2 linked regions of the Ensifer sp. PDNC004 genome follow. Each later gene encodes a partner of the first gene's protein in a complex. Links are inferred from orthologs where the notes say so. Each region holds a gene or a part of one and is shown in the gene's direction. Other genes may lie near its edges.

Region 1 (16,809 bases):
AGAGATCTCGCGTCTAAGTCTCCTGGCGCATTTTCTGCTGATCGGCCCGTTTCTGCAGCCACTGGATGGTGGCAAGGAAGAGGGTGGAGAAAATGATCAGCAAGGTGGCGACAGCGGCGATCGTCGGGCTGAGGGTTTCGCGCACGCCGCTCCACATCTGGCGGAGCAACGTGCGCTGCTCGGAGCCAGATGGAGTGGGCGACCAAGTATAACTGATTTAAGACCCAACAGCCGAGCCATTGACAATCTCAATATATCTATTAGTCTGGATATATGGATAATTCAACCGCAATCGCCGCCCTTGCCGCACTTGCCCAGACCACCAGGCTCGAGACATTCCGGCTTCTCGTCCGGCACGAACCCGATGGCGTACCGGCCGGCGAACTCGCGCGCCTTCTTGAGGTTCCGCAGAACACCATGTCGGCACACCTTGCGGCACTGTCGCGTGCGGGCCTGGTGTCGAGTGAACGGCAGAGCCGTTCGATCATTTATCGGGCTGACCTTCAGGGACTGCGCGACCTAACGCTCTTCCTGTTGAAGGACTGCTGCGGCGGCTCGACTGAACTCTGCGCGCCGCTGATCGCCGAACTTACGCCTTGCTGTTCACCAGAGGTGAAGCCACCATGACCGGCATCAGGTTGGAGCCAGTCCCGGGAAGCGATCCGGAACTCAAGCTGGCGCTGTCGGCTTCAGGTCTTCCAACCGAAGACCTCGAAGACGCCGGGCGCTCGTTTTTCAGAGCGGTTTCCGCCGATGGCGGCACGGTTGGCTATGCTGGTATGGAGGCATGCGGCGACAACGTGCTGCGGTCGCTAGTCATCTTGCCCGAGCACCGCGGCAAGGCGCTTGGAAAAACGCTGACCAGGGAAACGCTGAAGGCTGTCAATGTAAGTTCGGCAGTCTTCCTGGCTACGACGACCGCCGCTCCGTTCTTCGAGAAGCTCGGTTTCATCGTCGTCGAGCGTGGCGATGTGCCGCCTGCCGTTCTCGCAACCCGTCAGCTTTCGGGCATCTGTCCGGCATCGGCCACGATCATGAAACGCAATAGGCCTCCGACCTAACCAACGGAAGACAACCATGACCGACAAGACTTACAACGTGCTCTTCTTGTGCACGGGCAACTCCGCACGTTCTATTCTGGCCGAATCCATCCTCAACAAGGAAGGCGGCGGGCGCTTCCGGGCCTTCTCCGCGGGCAGCCAGCCTAAGGGCGAAGTCAATCCACATGCCCTGAAAGAACTCGAAGCACTCGGCTATGCGGCGACTGGCTTCTCGTCGAAGAGCTGGGATGTCTTTGCCGCACCAGGCGCGCCCGAAATGGATTTCATCTTCACCGTCTGTGATAGCGCGCATGGCGAGGCCTGCCCGGTATGGACCGGGCATCCGATGATAGCGCATTGGGGTGTCGAAGACCCCGCGGCCGCTGTCGGTTCCGAGGTCGAAATTCAACGCGCCTTCGCGACGGCGGCCCGTTTCCTGAAAAACCGCATCATGGCCTTCATCAGTCTTCCTTTGGCGTCGATCGACCGTCTGGCGCTCGAAGCGAAGCTCAGCCAGATCGGTGCGATGGAAGGCTCGACCGGAAATCAGCGGAAGACGGCCTGATGTCCACGTTTGAACGCTATCTCACCATCTGGGTCTTCCTCTGCATCGTCGTCGGCGTCGCCCTCGGCCATCTGATGCCTACCGTTTTCCAGGTCATCGGCGCGGCGGAGATCGCCAAGGTGAACCTGCCTGTTGCCATCCTGATCTGGCTGATGATCATCCCGATGCTCATCAAGATCGATTTCCGCTCGCTGGCGCAAGTCAGCACGTACTGGCGCGGCATCGGCGTTACCCTTTTCATCAATTGGGCCATCAAGCCGTTCTCCATGGCGCTGCTCGGGTGGCTGTTCGTCGGCTGGCTGTTCCGCCCCTATCTGCCGGCTGACCAGATAGACTCCTACATCGCAGGCCTGATCATCCTCGCGGCTGCGCCATGTACCGCGATGGTCTTCGTCTGGAGCAATCTGACGCGCGGCGAGCCGCTGTTCACGCTGTCCCAGGTGGCACTCAACGATGCGATCATGGTCGTCGCCTTTGCACCGATCGTCGGATTGCTGCTCGGCCTGTCGGCGATCACCGTACCGTGGGACACGCTCGTCCTGTCGGTCGTCCTCTATATCGTCGTCCCTGTCATCATCGCCCAGGTCCTGAGAGGGCGGCTGACCGCCGACGGCACGACGAAGGCGCTGGACGCCATGCTGGCGAAGCTGCAGCCGCTTTCGCTTGTCGCGTTGCTGGCGACACTCGTCCTCCTCTTCGGCTTCCAAGGCGAACAGATCATCGCGCAACCGACGATCATCGCGCTGCTGGCCGTCCCCATCCTGATCCAGGTCTATTTCAACTCAGGCCTGGCCTATCTCCTGAACCGGATGTCAGGCGAGCGCCATTGCGTCGCCGGACCTTCCGCGCTGATCGGGGCTAGCAACTTCTTCGAACTCGCGGTCGCCGCCGCCATCAGCCTGTTCGGCTTCCAGTCCGGCGCAGCACTGGCGACCGTCGTCGGCGTGCTCATCGAAGTCCCGGTGATGCTGTCGGTCGTCTGGATCGTGAACCGCAGCAAGGGCTGGTACGAGGCCGCGCCCGCCGTCTCCCGGAACACCATTCCTGAAAGGACATGACAATGGACGTAACCATCTATCACAACCCCGCCTGCGGCACGTCCCGCAACACGCTGGAGATGATCCGCGCCGCCGGGATCGAACCTGGTGTCATCGAATATCTCAAGACGCCGCCGTCGCGCGACGCGCTTGCAAAGATGATCTCTGACTCAGGATTGACCGTGAGGCAGGCGATCCGCGAGAAGGGCACGCCTTACGCGGAGCTGGGTCTCGATGATCCGAAGTTGACGGACGTCCAATTGCTCGACGCCATGCTGAAGGACCCGATCCTCATCAACCGTCCGTTCGTCGTCACGCCGCTCGGCACCAGGCTTGCACGACCCTCCGAGGCCGTGCTCGACATCCTGCCGGATGCTTTCAAGGGCGCGTTTTTCAAGGAAGACGGCGAGCAGGTCCTCGATCAGGAGGGCAAGCGCATTGTCTGAGACCTTCCCCGCCTTGCAGGAACGGCATCTTCGCCAACCGGACCTCGACGCGTTGCGTCCAGCGTTCTCGACGCACAAGCCGCGCATCCTGATCCTCTACGGCTCGCTCCGGGAGGTGTCCTACAGCCGCTTTCTTGCGCACGAAGCCAGACGTCTTCTCGAGCGCATGGGATGCGAGGTGCGGATGTTCGATCCGAGGGGGCTGCCGCTTCCCGACGAGGCTCCGGCCAGCCATCCGAAAGTGCAGGAGCTGCGTGACCTCTCCCAGTGGTCGGAGGGCCAGGTGTGGGTTAGCCCCGAGCGCCACGGTGCAATGACAGGGATCATGAAATCCCAGATCGACTGGATTCCCCTGTCGCTCGGATCGATCCGCCCGACGCAGGGAAAGACACTGGCGATCATGGAAGTTTCCGGTGGCAGCCAGTCCTTCAACGCGCTGAACCAGATGCGCGTGCTTGGCCGCTGGATGCGGATGGTCACGATCCCGAACCAGTCGTCGGTCGCCAAGGCCTACCAGGAGTTCGACGCCGACGGCAGGATGAAACCGTCGTCCTACTACGACCGCGTTGTGGACGTCTGCGAGGAACTGGTGAAGTTCACGCTACTGACACGAGGCGCCTCGGCTCATCTGACGGATCGCTACAGCGAGCGGAAGGAACATGCGACCGAACTCGAAAAGCGGGTGTCGTTGAGGTCGATTTGATTTGAACTGCAAGGCGTCAGGCTTCGCTCTTGACGGGTGAACGCCAGTCCCTTGCCCGCATACTGGCATCGACGTGTTCCGCGAGAGCGATTTGTTCGAAGGCAGCCTGGCGTGGTATAAGCCAAGGTGCAACTCAGTTAAGCGACCACTGGTATTCAAGGTGAGATGAGCAAACGTCCCCAAAAACGGCCTTCATACGATCGGTGTGACGAAGACGCCTAGCCAGAGGCGTTCCGCAACCCTCGTTTAGACCTTTTTTGGAGACAACCATGCTCTCGCTGTCGCCGCGTGTGGCGATCGGGGCGTGCCTGTGCTGGGCTCTTGGTACGATCCTCAGCAAGGCACTCCTCTCGTCGTTTCCACCTGTCACAATTCTCGTCTTCCAACTGACACCGAGCGTAATCGCGCTTTGGCTGGCCGCGGTTTTTGCAAGGCCGGACATTCCTGCCGCACGCTTGTTCGTACCCATCGGGCTACTCGGCCTTCTCAATCCGGGATGGGCCTATACGTTCAGCATGTTCGGCCTCTCGAATACCAGTGCGAGCATCGCGACATTGCTCTGGGCATTCGAACCGATCCTCATTCTCGGCCTCGCCTGGGCATTTCTCAAGGAACGAATTGATCGCCAACTGGCCGGTCTCGTGGCTCTTGCCGCCAGCGGGGTTTTTCTGGTCAGCGGCCTCCTCACGGGCGAACCGTCCTCGACCACGGGTCTGGGGGCAGCTCTGATTTTGGCCGGAGTGTTGTGCTGTGCGATCTACACCGTCTTAGCACGCAATCTGAAAGCCAATCCGCTGGTCACGGTCGCCATACAACAGAGCGTCGCACTTGGTTGGATGGTCATAATTTGCACTCTTGCACTGGACGCGGTCGCCGCGCCTGGCATTGCGACCGTTCCGATCCATGACATTGCGATGATTGTTCTTTCCGGGCTGCTCTACTACGGACTTGCCTCTTGGTTGTATCTGCATGCGCTTCGGTCAATGCCAGCGAGCGCTGCAGGCTGCCGCCGACGTCCACGGCCCCATCGCGGTTCTCATCAACAATGCCGCCAATGATCAGCGGCATGACACGCTTGCAGTCGACGAAGCCTTCTGGGAACGATCGATAGCCATCAACCTGAAGGCCTATTTCTTCGCGTGCCAGGCGGTAATTCCGGGCATGCAGGCGATCGGCGGCGGATCCATCATCAACTTCACGTCCATCAGCTATATGTCGGGAAACCCAGGTTATCCCGTCTATGTGACGGCGAACGCGGGTATCAACGGCATGACACGCGCGCTTGCCCGGGAATTTGGGGCCGACCGCATCCGTGTCAACGCACTGGCACCGGGTTGGGTGCTGAATGACAAGCAGAAACAGCAATGGGTGACGCCCGAGGCGCTGTCTACGCATCTTGGCCGGTAATGTCTGAAGGACACACTGGCACCGCAGGACATCGTCGGTGGCTGCCTTTTCCTTGCTTCTTCCGCCAGCCGGATGATGACCGGCCAATCGCTTGTTATTGACGGTGACGTTGTGACCACGGGTTAGATAGGGTCCGCCACACGAGCGTCCAGTTTCGAGGATAGGAGCAATTCCTCATATTCGCAGAGTTGCGTAATGCAATGCTCAAAGATCGACCGCCCTTCGCTGATCATCCACGGCGATCACGGCCAATTCTTGGTTGTCCAGGCATCTCACATCAGGCAAAGGAGACGTGATCCTCAACAGCGTGGCCCCTGAAGACGTTCAAATAGAGAGTAGGTTCACCACTCCTCCTCCTCGCTGAATCATCGTTCCTCTCTTGGCGCGCCTTCAGTCACGGTGGCGGCAATCTCTTGTCTCCTGAGTGGTCAGGCTACGGCGGTGCGCAATGCCACTCACTCTTCTTCGTTGAAGTAATTGTTCACCCTATCTTGGTTGACGTCACAATTTCCGCGCTTTAGCATTTGATGATGTAAATAAGAGTTGCAATCTCTGCCTTCCTCACAGATGCATCGCTCACCAACAGGGTTATGGGGAATTGTCGATGCAACGGTTTATCCTTCGGCAAAACATCCATCTGTACGAAGCAAAGCTAAGTACCGTTCCAACGGAAGGCGAGCGCACAATTTTGGAAGCGATGCTGGCAGCGTCACGCGAAGAACTCGTCTTTCTCGAACAGCTTTGGCGCCTATTATGGCCCGAGCTCGATGCCCGACCATCCTTCGTATCTCAAATAGAGGATATACTTGATCGAGCCGTGGCAGCCCATGGCGCGGACTTTGGCAGTTGCCAGATCTGGAACGACGTGGATGGCTCGCTCGCCCTGTTTGCTCAATGCAACTTCGACAGGCAGTACGCAACCAAGTTTGCGCATATCAGGGATGGCGATGGGACCTCATGCGAAGCAGCGATAAAGGGCCTTAAAGCCGTTTGTATCGAGGATCTCGAGCACGACAATGACTATCCTAATCTACATGGCTGGGCACGCGACAGGGACATTCGCTCGATCACGTCTATTCCGATCATGTCCCCCGCCGGCAAGGGTATTGGCGTCTATTCACTTCACTACCGCAATCCACATGCGCTTTCGTCAGTCGAGTGTTTGTTGATCTCAGCATACCGCCCTCAGTTCGCGGCCGTCTTTGAGGGAATTCTGGGGCGGTAAATTCGAACCTCGACAGGATCCGGTATGCATCTGGTGAGGACCGGGGCGTCGTGGTCGTCAAGGGCGACGAGGCCCCGATCGTGTTGTCGGCCATGAACCGACGGGATGCCCCGATAGGCCAACCTGCCAGAGGATGTCAATCCAACGTCAGCGGCTTCGACTACCTGCTGCAATTGATGCCAACCGGCCGAGTCCAGTTCTACCGTCCAGCGGCTTGACTTGGTTCGGCGCTTTGCCCAGCTCACGCGACGAGGTGTCTAGGAACAGGGGCGAGCACGTCAGCCTCCATAATGTGCACATTTAAACGCGGAACAGGGAACCATTTTTGCGGACCAGCATTTATCGGCCGGTTAGGCTAAACGTTATGAGATGCTCGATATGATTTGGGACCAGGCCCTCGTCGTTCTACTTCCCGGTATGTCCCGTGCGATGGAGATCGAGGACCCGCGGAGCGCCATGTTCTTACTGGCTGAAAAGTGGCCGGTGACCCATGGACGCGAATTTCAGCGGGCGCTCGCGTTTTGCGCCGAGGCGATCGAAGGCAAATGCCCTCCGTCAAAAGCCCGATTGGCGTTCCTTGCGGCCGCCCGCAGGGCTAACGTCCTAATCGTAGATAGCGGGTCACCTGCTGCTAGCAGAAAATCGCCTGGGGATTCCTTGATCTACCCCTCGCGGCCATCGACCCCTAACAGATTGATCGCGAGCTAGTGGGTTTTCGCTGCCAGCGGATACTTCTTCATCGCCGATTTAGCACCAACTGGCGGCCCGGCTTCTCGCAGAAGCCACCGGTCAGGACATCACTTTCCTAACGCTTGTCGAAGACGGCGAACGCGATAAGCTGCGCAGTTACGGCTGCAACGACACGTGTGTGGAGTTCGGCCTCCAGCTCGAGATCAACTCGCACGACGAGGTCGGCGTCGCGCTGCCTGCCGTTGGGACTATCAGTGGGTTATCTGCGTTTATTTCCGCCATCTGGGCTCTGGAGAACGCCGAACAGTTCCATCTGGCTTCATCCTGTATCCAGCCCGTTCCCAAAGCAGGAGGCTTGGTGTGGAGCCGCTTTCTCGTTTGGCGGTAGTGGGCTCCACGCTCTTTTCAGTCAGCGCGTTTGCGGCCCGTGATCATCGCCAGGACAAGGTTCTCCTTATGCTCGACGCTAGCGAAGAGGACGCCTGCGATATGAAGGGCAACGAGAGCAAGCGTAATGTTCACGAGCACCTCGTGAACCTCTTCCACCCATCCCACGCCCCAGTAGGTGTTGGTTGTCATCATGTATCCGGTTGCCGCAATCCCGGAGATGGCGGCCAGCATGGCTATCACCATCGCGCCGCCGGCAGGATTGTGCCCAATGTATCGCTTGGCGCGCATCCGGATGCTGTCCCGGATGAAGCCCAGCGTGGTGGCCGGGCTGTAGATGAAGCTTGAAAAGCGTGCGTGATGGCTGCCGATGACGCCCCAGATGATCCGGACGATCAGGAGCCCGATGATGGCGTACCCGGACAGCAAATGGGCCTGCTTCCATTCGTCGCCAGTGAGATAAGAAAATGCGAAAAGCGCAACTAGGCTCCAGTGAAACACCCGGATCAAATGATCCCAGACCTTAATCTGCGACGGCGAGGCCATGCTCGCCGTTTTGCGTTCTGTTCTGTCCATGGTCATTCGCTCTCGTTGCCGACCGGTGCGCCAGTTTCAGGGTTGAATAGTGTCTCGACCTTGTTGCCCTTGGTATCAATCCCATAGACTTCGTAGCAGCTGCCCTCGGTCTTGACCCGGCGCACGTCAATACCAGAGGCTTTTGCCGTCTCCTTGATTGCGTCCTCGCTCAGCCATTTATCCTTAGCGGCTTGCGTGCAGTTTTGCCCTTCCTCGGCACGGGCGGCGCCGACCAGGCCCGTCGTTACAAGGATAGTGGCGAGAATGATCTTTTTCATGGGGGTCTCCGTTACATGCCAGGAGCGGTGCTGCTCTTCTGGTCGGTTCGCAAGCTAGGAGGGGCCACCTGACGATCACCTGAGCGAATTTGTCAGCTTCTTGTCATCTCGGTAATGCTATTGATCGACGATGTGTCTTTTTCGCAATCTTAGCCTGGCGTTGCTCGTGGCGGGCCTGTCACTTCAGGCGCCGGCCCTGCGCGCCGACGACGATCGCCCTTCCGGCGTAAAATCGGGGGTGCCGTCCAACGACGAACTGGCGCGCCAGGTGCGTGAGGGAAAAATCCTGCCCCTCAGCGTCCTAAAGGCGCTGGTTCTGCGCCGAATACCCGGCGAGTTGATCAATGTCAGTGTCGACCGTGAGGACGAGCGCTTAGTTTACGAATTCCGGGTCTTAAGAAGCGGCGGCCAGGTCACGGAAGTCGAGGTGGATGCTGCCGCGGGCAAGATCGTCGAAATCGAGAACGAATAATGCGCGTGTTGCTTGCCGAAGATGATGCGCTTATCGCCCGAGATGTGGTCACCCATCTCACGAGGGCCGGGTTCAATGTCGTGCACGAATCCGATGGTGAAGCTGTGCTGTTTGCGGGCGAGCATGACGATTTCGCGGCCGTCATCCTGGATCTTGGCCTACCCAAGGTCGACGGACTTACGATCCTCAAGAAATGGCGATCGAATGGCCGCGATATGCCCGTTATCATCCTAACCGCGCGCGGTAACTGGGAGGAGCGCGTTGAAGGCATCAATGCGGGTGCGGATGATTATCTTGGCAAGCCGTTCCGCATCGCGGAGCTTTTGGCCAGGCTAAACGCTGTCCTTCGGCGATACTCTGGTCAGGCCAGCGCTGTTCTCTCGTCAGGCGCCATTTCCATCGACACGCGCCGAAGGACAGTTTTGGTCGATGGCCTGCCTGTCGACGTCACCCCACTTGAATACAAGTGCCTTTCGGTCCTCATGCAGAATCGACACCGAGCGGTTTCACAGATCGAACTAACAGAACAGCTTTATTCCCAGGACTTCGAGCGGGAAAGCAATTCCGTCGAGGTTTTGATCGGACGCCTGCGAAGGAAATTGGGGCGGGACGCCATCTTGACGCGTCGAGGCTTCGGTTATCAGATTGCGACGGACGAGACGACATGATGTCGCTGCACGGGCGTTTCATCTTGGCGTCTTTGATCGCGGTGTCGATCTGTCTCGCGGCGGCATCGATGGCGCTGGTCCAAATATTTGCCGATAGCTACAGCAGCCGCATTCAGAATGAATTAACGGGACATATCAACCGGCTTGCGGCTGTTATCCGCTTCTCCGCCGATGGACGAATACAGGTTTCCGCAAATCTCGAAAGCGACCGTTTCCTGCTCCCCTATGGTGGGCTCTACTGGCAAATCGACGATCCCTCCAAGATGGATGTGCTACGTTCACCCTCGCTTTTCGACTATGCCTTGCCACTGCCGGTCGAACCGCATCCCGTTGGCGTCATGCACCAGTATCGCCTTCCGGGGCCTGAAGAAAAGGATGTCCTCGTCCAGGAGCGTGCTTTGCTGTTAGCCGCGCCTGAAGGCAAAAGACCGCTCCGTATTGCGGTTGCGATCAATGCGGACGAGGTTGATCGCGCTCGCACAGCGTTCGCTCTCGATATCCTGCCCTACCTCGGCATTCTTGCTATCCTGCTGGTACTTATGTCCGTAGGTCAGCTTTGGGTGGGATTGCGACCTCTCGACCGCCTCGGGCGGGACCTGGAAGCCGTCCGTAATCGCAAGGCCACCGGTCTGACAGGATCGTACCCGCGCGAAGTCAAACCGCTCGTCGATCGGGTGAACGCGCTGCTGGAAAGCCAGGCCGGGGCGATCGAGAAGGCAAGGGGCAGGGCAAGTGACCTTGCACACGGGCTGAAGACACCTCTGACCGTGCTTGCGAACAATGCTCTCACGCTTCGGGAGAAGGGTGAAATTGAAATCGCCGATGAACTCGACCATCTGGCGGAAACCATGCTTTCTCATGTCGAGCACGAACTTGCTCGCGCCCGGATCAGCCCCACGCCGGACCAACGAAGCGGTGACGCCGACGTCCAGAAAATCGTCGGCGAGATCATCCGGATGCTGCAACACACCGAGGCGGGAGAGCGGCTGAGTTGGGAGACCGAGCTGGAAAAAGACATCATGGTACCGATCGACCCGCATGATTTCCGGGAAATCGCAGGCAACCTTCTTGAGAACGCGTCCAAGTGGGCCAATAGCTGTGTATTGGTCACTGCCGCATACGGTGGCGGCCAGTGTCGCCTGGTGATCGAGGACGATGGGCCGGGTGTTTCGAGCGAGCATCTGCCGGAACTCCCTGGTCGAAGAGTTCGACTTGACCGTCTAAAGCCCGGCTCGGGCCTGGGACTGGCAATCGTGTCGGAAATCGCGAATCTCTATGGCCTGAGCCTGATTTTGGAGAATCGTCTCGAAGGCGGATTCCACGCGGAAATCATCTGTCCGGACGCAACCTCCTCTGTGGAGACCTGACGCATGATACGTTCGGCTGAAGATTGGTTCAAAGCCAGTCTGCTATTGTTCGCATTCGGCGGCCTGGTTGTCGGACTTGGGTTCTATTTCACGGGTCGAACGGAGGGCGCGCAGCTCGCGTGGACCATCGCCACTCTTCCGGTTCTGGCGGCCCTGTTCGTCGAGATAGTGCGAAGCTTGTGGCAAGGAGAACTCGGCCTCGACATCGTTGCGGCGCTGTCGATGTCGGCCGCGCTCGCGTTCGGCGAAACTTTGGCGGCCACCATTGTCGCGCTTATGTACACAGGCGGCGCCTTCCTCGAAAGTTTCGCCGAGGGAAAGGCACGCCGCGAGATGCACGATCTGCTCTCGCGGGTTCCTCGAACCGCGACGCGCTACGTCGGCGAAAGCCTCCAGGAGCTTTCCGTGGATGCCGTGCGGCGCGGCGACCGGTTGCTGATCCGCCAGGGTGATGTCGTTCCTGTCGATGGTACTATCTCGTCGGGGAGCGCCTTCGTCAACATGTCGGCGCTGACGGGGGAATCGCTTCCTGTTTCGTTGACCAAAGGCGCCACGGTCCTCAGTGGATCGGTGAATGCCGGCGATGCGTTCGATATGATCGCACAGCACGAGGCGAAGGACAGTACTTATGCCGGCATCGTTCGTCTGGTAGAAGACGCCCAACGTTCGAAGGCTCCGATGTCGAGACTGGCGGATCGGTGGTCAGTTGGCTTTCTGGTCGTGACCTTGCTGATTGCTTTCGCCGCCTGGTGGTACAGTGGAGATCCAGTGAGGGTGGTTGCGGTTCTGGTGGTGGCAACGCCATGCCCGCTCATCCTTGCCGTACCGGTTGCCCTTGTGGCCGGATTATCGCGTGCGGCGCATTTCGGCGTGCTGGTGAAGGGTGCTCGTCCGCTCGAGAGCATGGCCCGCATCCATACGCTGGTACTGGATAAGACGGGCACCTTGACCGACGGACGGCCCCAGATCGCCTTGATCCACGCACAGCCGGGGTTCAGCGAAGAAGATATACTGCGGCTTGCAGCCTCCATCGACCAGGTATCGAAACATCCGATGGCACAGGCTCTGGTCACGGCAGCTCTGAAACGAGGACTGGACCTTGTCTTGCCCGCAGACGTCACAGAATTTGCTGGCGACGGAGTGACAGGGTATGTCGACGGCCGGGCGGTGGCAGTCGGTGGGCACGATTTTGTTCGGAAGCAGTCCGAAGCCGTGCAGATGGAAATTCCGGACACGGAAGCCGGTTCAGCTTTCGTCGCCATGGCAGTGGACCAGAGGATAGCAGGATATATCGTCATGGCTGACCCCGTGCGGACCGAGGTCGGGGCGACCCTTAGTGGTTTGCGCCAGGAAGGCGTGAAACGCATAGTCCTGGCAACGGGCGACCGTGCTGCCGTCGCCGAACGAATTTGTGAGGGGTTGGCTCTCGATGCGGTTCGCTCCGGTTTGACACCGGACCAGAAAGTTCTGACCGTCTTGAGCGAGCGCAAGAACGGCCCCGTGATGATGGTCGGCGATGGCGTCAACGACGCGCCAGCGCTTGCCGCTGCCGACGTCGGGGTTGCCATGGGTGCTCGAGGAGCCGCAGCGTCCGCGGAAGCGGCCGATGTTGTCCTTCTCGTCGACAGGATAGACAGGCTTCTCACCGGTATCGAGATTGCCAGGCGATCACGGCGTATTGCGATTGAAAGCGTCGTGGTTGGTATCGGTCTCTCGGTCGTCGCGATGGTGGCGGCGGCGTTTGGCTATCTACTTCCTGTTGAGGGCGCGTTGCTCCAGGAGGCCATAGACGTCGCTGTAATTTTGAACGCACTTCGTGCGCTGAGGATTTCACCGACAATTGCCTGACGACCACACAATTTGGCGCGAGTTTCCATCTGCTGATGGTTGTTCGATTTTTTGACGACACATTCAAACAGTATGCCGATTTGCATGTAGCCCGCGAGTTGCGCGGAAACGGGAGCGAGTCGAACACCCAACGCATCGCCTGGCGTACGCGCAACGCTCAGTGGTTGGCCCGACGGTAAATTCGCGAGGCCGTTTGCGGATAGCGCTCGGGTTCGAATGAATGTTCGGTTTTGCCAACTTCCGGCCACGGGGGCCATTACTGGACTATGACAGCCAATCGACAGGTTGTGCCCCAGAAAAGGCTCGATGTCATTGCGTCCTCGTCTGCGTGGCTCAATCGTCAAAATATGTAAAAGGAAACCAAGAATGCAGTTTACGCGAAGCAAATTGGCCGTACTTACTTTTGTTTGCATGGCGTCGCCCGTGTTCGCGGCGACGACCGTTAAAGTCGTTCAGGGCGGAGAGGGCGGCGGTCCGATGACGCTCACGCTCGACCAGTCAACCGTAAAGGCCGGTGAAACAACGTTTCTGGTTCACAATGACGCCGCAACCGAAGAGCACGAGATGGTCCTGGTCAAGCTGAAATCTGCCGACCAGAAGATCGATGTCGTCACGAGCAAGCATCGGGTCGACGAAAAACAGTTGGAGAGCCTTGGCGAAGTGTCGGAATTGAAGCCGGGTGCCGATGGTCAATTGAAGGCTAAGCTCACGCCAGGGTCATATGTTCTGCTCTGCAACATTAAGGGGCACTTTGAAGCTGGCATGCATGCGAAGCTAACGGTGACGGAATAGCGCGTTCGCAAGCCGCCAACTTAAACCCTTTCCTTATCGGCGGGCGGGAATCCCTTGGGGCTAAGCGAGCCACGTGCTCTCCGCGCCCGTCAAGTGGCTCCCGTCCGACACGGTCCCACACGTATTGCTGCCCGGCATGCAGAACACAACCTCAGAGACAAGAAGGGCGGCATCAGGGGCGCACTCCAGCCGAGAGGGCAGTTGCTGCACCCGGTTACTGCCCAGCGCCGCCTGAAAATTCGGTCTTGCCCTTATCGGGCGTAGCTATGGTCAACTGAAAGCCGCCCGTCGCGACAATCGCGACCCCTACTAGAGCCTCAGCGGCCGAACTCGATTGCTTACTAACTTGACGCCCGGCTTTCAATCGCGGCCGCATCTATAGCTCGTTTCGGTTGTTGCTGATTGACCCGATGCTTGAGCAGAGAGGCGCTGCCGGATTGGCGCTTGTAATTATTATGGTTTTGGCTCGCACCGATGCCCGTGTAATAGTCTCCGTCGCACTCCTGTGCAAAAGACGAATGGGGTGGAGCGGAAACTACAAAGACAACAAATGCCGCCAATAACACTCTATATCTTTGAACCATTTATACCTCCATCAATCCTACATAGATCTGTGAGTAAGCGCAGTTGACAAATCGCGGGGCACAGATCCAAACAAGTTAATCACCCGCTCGGGACTATGCGAATTTGTCAGCATAAATAGGCGAATTCGAGACCTCTCCTCTGAATGTTCCAACGTAATTAGCGCCAGTCACTGGCCGTAAGTGTGCGCATCACCCAAGCCCAAACAGCTTGCGGCGCCTGGCTGAGAATTATGACCAGTCCGATGCCGGCATTGAAACCCGTCAGAACCGGGCTTGAGATGAATTTGGCGATAGAAACGGAACCGAAAGCTTCGCTAGCGACAACAGCGCAGCCACGAGGGTTGCCAGGGTGGCAGTTGCTGTCAGCAGCCGCGCCGGGTTTCCATCGGTAACAACCCCGCTGTTTGCGGTGCCCGTCAGAATGTTTAGCGTCGCAGTGGAATTGGCGCCAACAACGCAGGACGAACCAAGCAGGCCGTAGACGGTCATGGGAACGAGGGCTGTTTGGAGCCCGACTCAACCAGAAGGTCAGCGTAAGGGCGGTCGTTACTGCGGGCTGCGCGAGGCTTGAGCCTGCTCGTAGATACCGCATCGAGAGGCCGTCACCCGGAGATGAATTGGCCCACGCCCCTGTAGATCATGTAGCCTGCGACTATGAGGATCAGTGAAGCGAACAATTTGTTGAGCACGCCTTTCCGCGCCGAAAGGTGGGCTGCGACGAATGCGCCAAGCGCACCGCCTGCGACGCCGCCGAGGACAAAGGCCGCTGCCAGCGCCCAATCGACATAGCCGGAAAAAGCGTAGTTCAGGGCCGTCGTCAGCCCAAGTGCGGTGACGGCGACGAGGGAGGAGCCGATAGCATTGATGATCGGCATGCCTGTTGCCGCAATGAGCCCTGGGACGATGAGGAACCCGCCGCCAATTCCAAAGAAACCTGACAGAATGCCCGTCATCCCGCCAAAACCCAGGACTTTAGCGGCATTCTCGGGATTGCATTGGGCTTGGGGATTGCCTTCGGCATCCCCCCGCTTCAGCATAAGCGCGCTGATCACCAGCATCACGAGGGCGAACAGGATCAGCAAGTGCTGGCCGTTGACCATCTTGCCGAGCGTTGAACCGAGGAACGCCCCTGCGACTCCGGCGGCACTGTAGACGACGGCACAGCGCCATTTGACATTGCCAAGGCGCGCGTGAGCGATAAGGTTCGCGAAGGCGTTGGCGGCAACCGCGAGCGCGCTGGTACCGATCGCCAGATGCGCGCTTGGCACGCCGACCAGATAGACCATCAGCGGGACGGCGAGTATCGAACCGCCGCCGCCAAACAGGCCGAGGGCGAAGCCAACCAAAACGCCGGATAGCCCGCCAAGAAAATATTGTAGAGGATCGAGATACATGGATGCTTCGTGGGCTAGGCTTTAGTGCTCGCTGGAGAGTTGGTTTTCAATGCGCCGCCGAGCGAAAAGCGATAGGCCGACATCCCGACCATCATGGCTGCAACGAACACTGCAGTCTCCCATCGGCCGGTCGACAATGCGGCGATCGCCGGACCGGGGCAGAGCCCCACCAACCCCCAGCCGAGCCCGAAAAGGGCCGCGCCAGTCACCAGCTTCCAGTCGATAGAGGCATTTTCTGGCACATGGAAGCGGCTGTCGAGCAGTGGCGCCGCGCGGCGAGCGCGGATGATGTAGGCGGCGCCGGAGGGGATGAGGGCGCCTCCCATGACAAACGCCAGCGACGGATCCCAGTTGCCGGCGACATCGAGGAACGCCAGCACACGTGCGGGGTTGATCATGTCGGAGACCACCAACCCCGCCCCAAAGAGGAGGCCACAAAGAATGGATGCCAGGATACGAGCGCTCATAATTGACCTCCTAGAAGATGGCGGGTCACGAAGACGGTAATGCCTGCAGCGGCCATGAAGATTGCTGTTGCAGCGAGCGAACGCCGCGAAAGACGCGCGATGCCGCAAACGCCGTGACCGCTCGTGCAGCCGGAACCGAGCCGTGTGCCATAACCGACGATCAGTCCTGCGGCGATCAACAACGCAGGCGAGGAGGTGATGGCGACGTGGGGTTCTCGAACAAGGAAGGACGTGAACCAGGCGCCGGCGATGATGCCTGCGAGAAAGCCCAGTCCCAACTTGTTGATCCCGCCACTTGTCAGGCCCGCTGCCGCGGCCGTAAGACCGGAAACTCCGGCTATCCGGCCGTTTAGCAGGAGGTAAAGGCCCGCCGACAGGCCGATTAGAAGGCCACCGGTTAATGGCCAAAGATAGTTGAGCTCACTCATCGCTGTCACAACCTGTTGACGGGGATTTTAAGATAGTGCACGCCGTTGTCTTCTGCGGGTGGCAGCCGGCCTGCGCGCATGTTGACCTGCACTGAAGGCAGGATCAGGTTGGGCATCGAAAGTGTCGCGTCTCGCGCAGTCCGCATTTTGACAAATGCGTCCTCATCAACGCCCTCGCGAACGTGAACATTACCGGTTCGTTCCGCGCCAACGGTGGTTTCCCAAGCAAATTGCTCGCGGCCCGGTGCCTTGTAGTCGTGACACAAGAGCATGCGAGCCTCGTCCGGGAGATGCATCAGTCTTTGGATCGATCGATAAAGCTGGCGCGCATCGCCGCCCGGGAAGTCACAGCGTGCCGTACCATAGTCGGGCATGAAAAGCGTATCGCCTGGGAACACGGCGTCGCCTATGACGTAGGCGAGACAGGCGGGAGTG
Region 2 (2,678 bases), on another replicon or contig:
CGCCTGCTCTATGTCGGCATGACCCGCGCCGCCGACCGCCTGATCGTCTGCGGTTATCGCGGCCAGCGGGCCGTTGCCGATACATGGCATGCCATGGTGCAGGCGAGCCTTGCCGGAGATGAAAGCAGCCGCGGCTACCCGACCAGCTTCCATGCCGGCGGCGAGGAATGGTCCGGCCATGCCTGGCGCGACAAACAGCTTGAGCGCGATCTACCCTCCGGCGATGCACGCTCGGCCGATTCCGGCCGTCCCACCACCACGCTGCCGAAGGCGCTTTCGACGCCGTTGCCGCCGCAAAAGCGGCTACCGCGCCCGCTCACCCCTTCCGGCGTCGGCATTGCGGTCGACGAGGATGACGGCGATGCGCTCGTCGGCTCGGCTCTTTTCTCGGAAAAGGCGCCGGCAAATCTCTCGATGCTGCGGGGCGCCATCCTGCACCGCCTGCTGCAGGTTCTGCCCTCGATGGCGGGAGACGATCGCCGGGCCGCGGCCGAACGCTATCTCGAACGATCCGTGCCCAGCTGGCCGCCGGCACAGCGCGCCGCACTGATCGCCAGCATCGAAACGGTGCTCGCCCATCCGGATCTCGGCGCAGTGTTCTCGGCGAGCAGCCGGGCCGAGGTTTCGGTCATGGGCACGCTGACGCTCGGCAAGCGCGAGCACGCGGTTTCCGGCCGGATCGATCGGCTGGCCGTCGGCGATGGCGTCGTGACGATTGCCGACTTCAAGACCAATCGGCAGGTGCCGCCATCGCCTGGCGACATTCCCTTCGCCTATACGGCGCAGCTTGCAATCTACCGGGCGCTCCTGCAGCCGCTTTATCCGGCGCATGCGTTTCGATGCGTGCTGATCTTCACCGAGGGGCCGGCAATCCACGTCGTTCCCGATCAAGCGCTCGACAGGAGCCTTGAAGACCTCGCGACAAAGTGAGATACCCGATATTGAAAATCCAGCGGTGCCTTCTCACATGAGACACAACATCTGGATACTGACATTCCGAACGCAAGGAGCAGCCTATGGCTACTGTAAAGGTCGATACGTCCAATTTTCAGCAGGAAGTGCTGAACTCCGCCGAGCCGGTGGTTGTCGATTTCTGGGCTGAATGGTGCGGCCCGTGCAAGATGATCGCGCCGAGCCTCGAGGAAATCTCGAACGAACTCGCCGGCAAGGTCAAGGTTGCCAAGCTCAACATCGACGAAAACCCGGAACTGGCCGCCCAGTACGGCGTTCGCTCGATCCCGACGCTCGCCATGTTCAAGGCCGGCGAAGTGGCCGACATCAAGGTTGGCGCCGCTCCGAAGACGGCTCTGTCCTCGTGGATCTCCACGGCGGTCGCATAAGGCGGATTCACCGCTGAGAATATTAAAAGCCCGGCATGCCGGGCTTTTTTCTTGTCTTCAATCCGGAAACGGGCTGGCTGAGCCAGACCTTGATCACTTCGGCGGCGTGCCGTTGTCGGCAAGCACGTCGCCCACCAGATAGAGCGAGCCGCCGATCAGGATGCGCGGCGGCGCCGGGTCTTCGTCGACCAGATTGGAGATGATCGTCAGCGCCTCGGCGACGGACGAGACCGCGGACGCCTCGAAGCCGACCGATGCGGCGTCGCTGGCAAGCGCCACCGGATCAAGCCCAGCATCGGAGCCGCGGATCGGAACGGTGAAGACCTGTTCAGCGAGATCAAGGAAGGCGCGGAAGTAGCCGATCGGCTCCTTGGTGTTGATCATGCCGATGATCAGGAACAAGGGTCGCGATTCGCGCTCCTCGAAGGTTGCCATCGCCTCGGCGATCACCTGGCCGGCACCGGGATTGTGGCCGCCATCGACCCAGATTTCCGCGCCAACCGGACCGTAATGCGTGAGTTTGCCGCTGGTCAGCCGCTGCAGGCGTCCGGGCCATTCGACGCCCGCAAGACCACGCTCGATCGCCGCTTCTGACACATCGAAACCGGCGGCCCGTACCGCGCGGATCGCCGCTGCGGCATTGGCATACTGGTGGCGGCCCGGCAGCTTCGGCAGCGGCAGGTCGGCGAGCCCGCCTTCGTCCTGATAGACGAGGCGACCGAACTCCTCATGCGCCATGAAATCCTGGCCGTAGACGAACATCGGGCAGCCGAGGCGCTCGGCGGTCGAGACCAGCACATCCCGGGCGGCCTCTTCCTCCTGCTGGCCGATCACCACAGGGCAACCACGCTTCATGATGCCTGCCTTTTCGGCGGCAATCAGCTCCACCCGATCGCCGAGATAGGCCTGATGGTCGAGCGAGATCGGCATGACGACCGAAACGGCCGGACGGGCAATGACGTTGGTCGCATCGAAACGACCGCCAAGGCCGACCTCGATGATCGCTACATCGGCCGGATGCTCGGCAAAGAGCACGAAGGTAACGGCGGTCAGGATCTCGAAGACGGTGATCTTCTCGCCGCCATTGGCTTCAGCAACGCGACGCACGGCATCGGCGAGAACGGGATCGCTGACGAGCTTCCCCTTGCCGCCCTTGACGCCCAGGCGATAGCGCTCGTGCCAGTTGACGAGATGTGGCGAGGTATGGACGTGAACACTGAGGCCGGCTGCTTCCAGGATCGCCCGAGAAAACGCGGTTGCCGAGCCTTTGCCGTTGGTACCGGCGACATGGATCACCGGCGGCAGGCGGTCCTGGGGATTGCCGAGAGCTGCGAGAAG

Evidence for each region.
Region 2: the proteins of JVX98_RS30900 (region 1) and trxA are in contact, whole or in part, in an NMR structure (PDB 2IPA), measured with the Bacillus subtilis proteins. The link is inferred for Ensifer sp. PDNC004 from one-to-one orthologs.

Annotation. Positions count from the first base shown.
Region 1 is NZ_CP070354.1:557,585-574,393, forward strand. Bases 1-2,841 are described here. They hold JVX98_RS30900 (arsenate reductase ArsC), read left to right. Parts: upstream 1-1,077; coding sequence 1,078-1,605; downstream 1,606-2,841. Other genes in these bases: JVX98_RS30890 (helix-turn-helix transcriptional regulator), read left to right, coding at 274-627; arsN2 (arsenic resistance N-acetyltransferase ArsN2), read left to right, coding at 624-1,061; arsB (ACR3 family arsenite efflux transporter), read left to right, coding at 1,605-2,663; arsC (arsenate reductase (glutaredoxin)), read left to right, coding at 2,666-2,841. In the rest of the region: more of arsC, read left to right, coding at 2,842-3,088; arsenical resistance protein ArsH, read left to right, coding at 3,063-3,791; JVX98_RS30930 (GAF domain-containing protein), read left to right, coding at 5,803-6,423; JVX98_RS32780 (DUF982 domain-containing protein), read left to right, coding at 6,880-7,131; JVX98_RS30940 (cytochrome b/b6 domain-containing protein), read right to left, coding at 7,519-8,082; JVX98_RS30945 (PepSY domain-containing protein), read right to left, coding at 8,079-8,354; JVX98_RS30950 (PepSY domain-containing protein), read left to right, coding at 8,521-8,826; JVX98_RS30955 (response regulator transcription factor), read left to right, coding at 8,826-9,494; JVX98_RS30960 (HAMP domain-containing sensor histidine kinase), read left to right, coding at 9,491-10,861; JVX98_RS30965 (heavy metal translocating P-type ATPase), read left to right, coding at 10,865-12,709; JVX98_RS30970 (plastocyanin/azurin family copper-binding protein), read left to right, coding at 13,076-13,501; JVX98_RS30975 (sulfite exporter TauE/SafE family protein), read right to left, coding at 14,688-15,479; JVX98_RS30980 (YeeE/YedE family protein), read right to left, coding at 15,494-15,946; JVX98_RS30985 (YeeE/YedE family protein), read right to left, coding at 15,943-16,374; JVX98_RS30990 (MBL fold metallo-hydrolase), read right to left, coding at 16,380-16,809. UniProt on the Bacillus subtilis protein: Catalyzes the reduction of arsenate [As(V)] to arsenite [As(III)]. In vitro, can dephosphorylate para-nitrophenyl phosphate (pNPP).
Region 2 is NZ_CP070353.1:2,892,342-2,895,019, forward strand. It holds trxA (thioredoxin), read left to right. Parts: upstream 1-1,016; coding sequence 1,017-1,340; downstream 1,341-2,678. Other genes in the region: addA (double-strand break repair helicase AddA), read left to right, coding at 1-930; JVX98_RS22370 (folylpolyglutamate synthase/dihydrofolate synthase family protein), read right to left, coding at 1,434-2,678. UniProt on the Bacillus subtilis protein: Participates in various redox reactions through the reversible oxidation of its active center dithiol to a disulfide and catalyzes dithiol-disulfide exchange reactions.